DNA from 3 places in the Paenibacillus xinjiangensis genome. Region 3 is predicted to be linked to each of the others. Evidence: riboswitches for the same ligand, from Rfam matches in the RefSeq annotation. Region 3 holds a riboswitch; each other region holds the start of a gene.
What was found. Region 3 has a riboswitch for thiamine pyrophosphate ahead of thiC (phosphomethylpyrimidine synthase ThiC). Riboswitches for the same ligand answer to the same signal wherever they lie in the genome.
Positions count from the first base shown of each region.

Region 1 (2,270 bases), on a different contig from region 3:
CTGACGCTTGTATAATCTCAATCGCACGGTCAACGAATGGAATAACACTCGTACCGTCCGGTGTCGTTGGAATGATCTGTATACTTACTAGTGCATTCGCCATTCTCATATCCCCTTAGACATTCATTATTATGGTTGTGGTAAAAACTCATTCGTGAAGGCTTGATCAGCTTCAAGCTCCTGCTCCAGCAGCTTATGCTCGAACATCCAATTCGCGTAATTCTCCCATACTTCCAGCTTCTGCTCGCCCCAACGCGGCGCATCATCTGTATATTTAGGACTTAACCACTTCTGGCTGGCACGAACGAGCTCGGCATTCAGATCCGGCTCAGCCTTAATCAGCAATTCTGCCGCATCCTCCGGATTTGCAACAGCATATTCATATCCTGCTGCTGCTCCTGCAACGAACGCTTGGACAATCTCAGGCTTATCGGCAATCATTTGCTCGCTTGTTGTAAGTACAGGTGTATAATAGTCCAGTTTGTCACTGTAATCGGTCAAATAAACCATATTGATCGGCTCGCCCCGAAGCTCTGCTTCCACGCCAGTCCATGCATAATAGATCCATGCGAAATCAATGTCGCGCTTCACAGCTGAGAAAAAGTCGGTGTCGCCAATACTTATCAGATTGACTTTGGATACATCCGCCTGCTCCTCTTGCATAATGGAAGCAATGACGGCCTCTTCTACAGGAGCTCCCCAGCCGCCGTATGTTTTTCCTTCGAATTTCTTCGGAGAATCAATACCCTTGTCCACCGGCGATGCGAATCCAGATGTATTATGCTGAATTACGGCAGCAATAGATACGATTGGAACGCCGGCAATACGAGCCATCGTAAGGGATTCCTGATAGCCGACACCGAACTCTGCGCCGCCAGAGGCAACCATTTTGTCCGCTCCATCTTGTCCTGGCTGAATAATCTCAATATCCAACCCCTGCTCCTTGAAGAAGCCTTGGTCACGAGCTACGTACAGACCTGTGTGGTTCGTATTGGGTGTCCAATCCAGAACCACCTTCACCTTCGTTAATGGCGTACCAGATTCAGAGCTCTCTGGTGCATGATTGGTAGAGCCACAGCCTGCAATGAAGATAACGATAGTCATAATGGCGATAGCTAGCCTCCACGGCTTGGTGCTCCTGTTGTTCCAAATCTTCTTCATCTTTCTCTCTCCCTCTCCGCTGTTAATGACCTGAAGTTCCTTCCTGTTATCTGAATAGGCTGCCCTATTCAACCAAAAAAGGCGCCCTCCTGGAATGGAGGACGCCTACTATAGGCATGTTCGACAAGTCTGCTTCTCGTGCTTCTATATAAAAGCCATAAGCACATCTGCTCTTCGATTCCTACGCTGGCATTATCCAGATCAGGTATAAGGGTCGGAATTAGTCATGGAATTCCCTCTCAGCCAGTCTTCTACCAGCTCCCCGGAACTATTCGGTTACGTCAATAAGTTCCATTATAACAAATACCAATAAAAAAGATACCCTTAGTTTGCTCTTTACTAGTCATCAGCCGTTTTTGATACAACGTAGGTTCTAGTCCATTATCCATTGAGCTTGATTGAATACGATGTAGTCAAGTGCATATCCGCTCTTCGGAGCATTAACGGCATGGCAGGCCCTGGCAGAGAGGATTGAACAGATGAAGAGAATAGCCAGACGAAAAAAAGTCAAACGCTCCACCACTAGAAAAAGCGCAAGGCGCCTGACTCGAAGGTCATCCCATATTACACGCAAGCTAAGAAAACGTAACAAGAGCAAGCTGCTGCGCCGCAGAAGGAAGCTTCGGAGCAAGCGGAGCACTAGAAGACAACGGGCCGCCGCTACGGCGAGGCGACGCAGACGACCTGCCAAAGAAAGCCTTCCCCTTCCTATTGAGGAGCATGCCAACAGGGACAAAGGAATGAATATCATAGGCTTCATTCATGCGGAGATGGGAATTGGTGAATCTGCAAGGCTCGCAGCTAAGTCTGTCGAGACCTCCGGCATCCCTTTTGGCATGCTCAACTTCCCGTTGAAGGTTGCGACTCGAATGTCAGACATGAGCTGGGCATCCAGGAAAATAGATAAGCCTCTATACAATACGAATGTGTTTCATATGAACGCAGACTATATGGCACCTGTTATGGAGCATTTCGGCAATGAGTTATTCCACAATCGGTATAATATTGGCTATTGGCATTGGGAGCTGCCCGATTTCCCTGATGAATTCGTTCCAGCCTTCAAGCTTGTCCAGGAGGTATGGACATGCAGCAGCTTCGCAGCGGAATCC
Region 1 is NZ_JCAALS010000003.1:24,350-26,619, reverse strand. It holds gene AC6ESP_RS04050 (thiamine-binding protein) at 1-103, opposite strand, end outside; gene AC6ESP_RS04045 (ABC transporter substrate-binding protein) at 130-1,161, opposite strand; TPP riboswitch at 1,322-1,434, opposite strand; gene AC6ESP_RS04040 (glycosyltransferase) at 1,641-2,270, shown strand, end outside.
Region 1: it holds a riboswitch for thiamine pyrophosphate, as region 3 does, so the genes downstream of both, AC6ESP_RS04045 (ABC transporter substrate-binding protein) here and thiC (phosphomethylpyrimidine synthase ThiC) in region 3, are expected to answer to the same signal.

Region 2 (2,270 bases), on a different contig from region 3:
GAATGTTACAGGTGAAACGGTGAAGTTTCATATCAAGAATATATACAGAAAGCTTGGAGTCGGCAATCGCATTCAAGCTCTGCAGCGAGCCAAGCAGTTAATGATAATAAATTAGAAGATTTTTAGAAATGTTAATTAATTATACAAAAGGGTACTTAAGACCCTTGTATTCCGAAATACTCCCCGAATGGGGAGTATTTTTTTGTGGGAGATAGATTTATAGTTAAATAGATAAGCTCGGTCGGAGCAGCTATACCAAGTTTTTCGACCATAGCTGCACTAATGGCACGACAACACTTCCAGTGGATAAAAAGGGAGAGGTTAGCTTGGAAGATGCGATAACAGTCATTGTTCCGTCAGGCGCTGCTCACAAAGAACTGATATTAACGATAAAGAAAGTGCCAGATCCCGAGCAGCTTCTAACGAATCAAGAGGTTCTAGCGAGTCCCGTATTTGAGATCCTGAAAAACTTCCCTGAGAACTTCAGCAAACCAGTCACGATCATTTTGGAGTTTGATTCGAAGAGCTTGAAGAGCCATCAGAAGGTATCTGTCTTTTATTATGATGAAGTGATGAGGGTATGGGTAGAGGTAGCAGGAGCCACAACATACAAGAATCACATTTCAGTTGAGGTCGTTCATACAACGAAGTTCGCAGTCTTCGTTGTAGATGAAGCAACCTCAAGTGATATCGCCGGGTATTGGTCGGAAGCCGGAGCGTTAATCATCTATGAGCAGCAACTTGGGAATTTATAATAAAGGAAAGATGAGATATGCCTCGTTACTATTATAGTGAGATTTGGACACCTCTTAGCATCATGGGAATTCGATTTCTTCGGGATGATGAGAAGGGTATCTGGATCAAGGTTTGGAATACCAAAAGGCGCCGTATACGAAAATGATAGATAGAATACTAATTGACCATGCACACACATACTGCTATTCTTACATAGAAACTTCTAGATCAGCCTATTCTATAATTAATTAAATATGTAATGTTTGCGGGGGGATTCTTCGGAATTGAGAAGGTTAAAACCTGACCCTTTGAACCTGTTAGTTCATACTAGCGTAGGGAGTAAACGAAATTGTGTCCAAACCGGGCGCTGGTTCTATACCTCTTCTCTATGAAGGGGTATTTTTATTTTCACCACACATCAGCACGCTATTAGGAGGAATCTACCCATGACTGCTATTCATCATATACGAGAAAATAATCCGCTTATCCACTGTGTAACGAACTATGTCACGGCTAATTTTGTAGCCAATGGTCTGCTGGCTGTCGGAGCATCACCGGTTATGGCGGATGCAATCGAGGAGATCAAGGAAATGACGGGCATTGCATCAGGGCTGCTGCTCAATATTGGCACTTTGAATAGCCGTACGGTACAGTCGATGCTTGTGGCCGGCAAATGCGCGAACGAGAAGGGGATTCCGGTTGTACTGGATCCGGTCGGTGCAGGAGCAACCACCTATCGCAAAGAAACGATACGCATCTTGCTGGACAACGTTAAGGTGGCTGTGATCCGCTGTAATGCGGGAGAGCTGGCTGCTATCGCAGAGGTACCCTGGGAGGCCAAAGGAGTCGACAGCGGAACAGGGAACGCCGACATGGTTAGTCTAGCTAAGAGCGTAGCTGCTAGATATGAATGTGTCGTTGCTGTTACAGGAGCGATAGATGTAGTAACGGATGGTATTCAGCATATTGAGATTCATGGCGGAGATGCACGTATGCCTAACATTACAGGCTCGGGCTGTCTGTTAAGTGCCATATGCTGTGCTGGAGCTGCGGTGTCTGGGGGAGACTACTATACAGCCGTATCCGAAGTGATGGCTTTCTATAAGCGTGTGGGTGAATATGCAGGTGAGCGAAGTAGGGCTATCGGCGAATTTGGTGTACAGGTGCTGAATGGCATCTCGCAATTAAGCGAAGGAGCAATCGAATCATGATTAGAGTAGCGATGACAATTGCGGGCTCAGATAGTGGCGGAGGAGCGGGCATACAGGCGGATCTGAAGACATTTCAAGAGCTAGGGGTGTTCGGAACCTCCGCAATAACGGCGATAACGGCACAGAATACGTTAGGCGTTCATGGTGTATATCCGATTGATGCCCATGGTGTTGCAAGCCAGATGGAAGCGGTGCTGTCTGATTTCCAAGTTGCTTGTGTGAAAACAGGCATGCTGTTCTCGGCAGACATTATTGCTGAAGTAGCGAGAGTACTGCGCCAATATGGTACACCTATGCTCATTATCGATCCGGTGATGATAGCCA
Region 2 is NZ_JCAALS010000009.1:48,524-50,793, reverse strand. It holds gene AC6ESP_RS11005 (winged helix-turn-helix domain-containing protein) at 1-115, shown strand, start outside; gene AC6ESP_RS11000 (hypothetical protein) at 327-755, shown strand; TPP riboswitch at 993-1,091, shown strand; gene thiM (hydroxyethylthiazole kinase) at 1,182-1,946, shown strand; gene thiD (bifunctional hydroxymethylpyrimidine kinase/phosphomethylpyrimidine kinase) at 1,943-2,270, shown strand, end outside.
Region 2: it holds a riboswitch for thiamine pyrophosphate, as region 3 does, so the genes downstream of both, thiM (hydroxyethylthiazole kinase) here and thiC (phosphomethylpyrimidine synthase ThiC) in region 3, are expected to answer to the same signal.

Region 3 (2,270 bases):
CACACGGCGAGCTGACGATCCATGTTTTCTTTTATCAAGTGCATCGGTACATGTCCTGGACCTTCAATCATAACCTGAACATCATGCTTCCAAGCGATCCTCGTCAGTTCACCAAGCGTGTCCAGCTCGGCGAATTGCGCCTCATCATTCGCATCAGCTATTGAGCCTGGACGCAGTCCGTCACCAAGTGAGAAGGATACATCATAGGCTTTCATAGTGAGACAGATTTCTTCGAAATGCGTATACAGGAAGTTTTCCTTATGATGTGCAAGGCACCAGGCTGCCATAATCGAGCCCCCTCTGGATACGATGCCTGTCACCCTTCTAGCAGTCAGAGGTATATATCGCAGGAGCACGCCTGCATGAATCGTAAAATAATCAACCCCCTGCTCCGCCTGCTCGATCAGCGTGTCGCGGAATACTTCCCAGCTCAGATCCTCAGCCTTGCCATTTACCTTCTCAAGCGCCTGATAGATGGGGACGGTGCCGACGGGAACAGGCGAATTGCGGACGATCCATTCACGCGTCGTATGAATGTTCTTGCCTGTGGACAGATCCATGATCGTGTCGGCTCCCCAACGCGTTGCCCATGTCATTTTTTCCACTTCCTCCTCAATGGATGAAGCTACTGCCGAATTGCCAATATTCGCATTGATCTTCACGTGAAAATGACGGCCGATAATCATCGGCTCACTCTCCGGATGATTAATATTACATGGTATAATCGCACGGCCTGCTGCTACCTCAGAGCGGATAAATTGTGCATCCATCCCTTCACGCACAGCGATATACTCCATCTCGGGGGTAAGGATGCCTTGGCGGGCATAATGGAGCTGCGTCACATTCGCACCCTCCAGCGCTCGAAGGGGACGATCGACGTTCGGGAACAGCTCAGCACCCCGCTCCTGTGCTTTTTCCGCGGAGAGGAATCCGTTATCCTCCGGCTTGACTGTGCGTCCGTCATAAGCCTCGACATCCCCGCGCTCTTCAACCCAGCCCTTCCGAAGCTTCGGCAGTCCAAGCCTTACATTGGCCTCGTAGGCACTATCCGTATATGGACCGCTAGCGTCATACACATGAATCGGCTCATTCAGCTCCACACGGCCATCTCTTCCTTGGCTCGGCTCTAGTGCAATCTCACGCATGGGCACTTGAATATCCTCTCTTGCACCTCTCACATAGACTTTGCGGCTTCCTGGCAATGGGGTTGTTAAGATGGACATGAATAAAAACCTCCTAATGGAATAGTAAGAATCCACTAGGAGGTATGCAGCAGCGTAAGCATAGAAAAGCTCCGCGAATAGAAGTGCTCGCCTGTCATTACTCATCTGCAGCCCTATGAACGGCAGAGAGAATGAACAGGGGAGAGCATTCTCATTGCACTTCGCTCAGAGGGCTTCCAGCTGCAGTACGCATTAAACCGCAGACTAATAAAAAAACCGCTCCGGCGAAGGAGCGGTTGAATAGTGCGAACGAAGCGAATATTGGCCATACTCCCCCTATAAATGCAAGAGTACAGGCATACGCGCAGGCGGGCACGATTCCACTTTCCTACGCTGGCATAACCCAGATCAGGTTCAAAGGGACCAAAGCAATTAAGCTTTATCTCAGCCCATGGAGGCGCCCCTAGTGGATTTCCTAGTATGAATATAGCTTCCCCATCGCTATATTGTCAAATTCCCCCTCTACAATCCGCTCTCCCGAAGCACCCTCAGCCATCTGTCTGCCGTATGCTCCCATGAGAAATGCTGCTCGACGCGCTCTCGACTCTTCTGTCCCATATAATGCCGCAGATGCTTATCCTTCAGCAGCAGGAGCAGCTTCTCCTCCAGCTGACTCTCAATCCGTCTATGATCGATTAAGAACCCGGTTTCACCATCTCTAATAATTTCCTTCATCCCACCTGCATTGGTCGCAATGACAGGCAAGCCGCATGCCATCGCCTCTACATTCACGAGCCCGAATGCTTCGCGTTGTCCAGAGGGCACGACCGCCATATCCGCAGCTGCGAACCAGTTAGGGACCTCCGAATAAGGAACATAAGGAACGAACTTCACATTCCTTGGACATTTTTTACCTAGCTGCAGCAGCTTACGGGAATAAGCCGTTGAGCGATGTGAGCCGTAGAAGGGGCTTCCCACGATAACCACAAGCAGATCGGGATGGATACGAGCGAGCCTCGGGACGATTCTGAGCAGATGATGCACACCCTTCAATGGAATAAGCCTGCCGATAAAAATAACGACTTTTCTCCCGTTCAAGCCCTTGCG
Region 3 is NZ_JCAALS010000001.1:119,232-121,501, reverse strand. It holds gene thiC (phosphomethylpyrimidine synthase ThiC) at 1-1,223, opposite strand, end outside; TPP riboswitch at 1,532-1,638, opposite strand; gene AC6ESP_RS00565 (glycosyltransferase family 4 protein) at 1,686-2,270, opposite strand, start outside.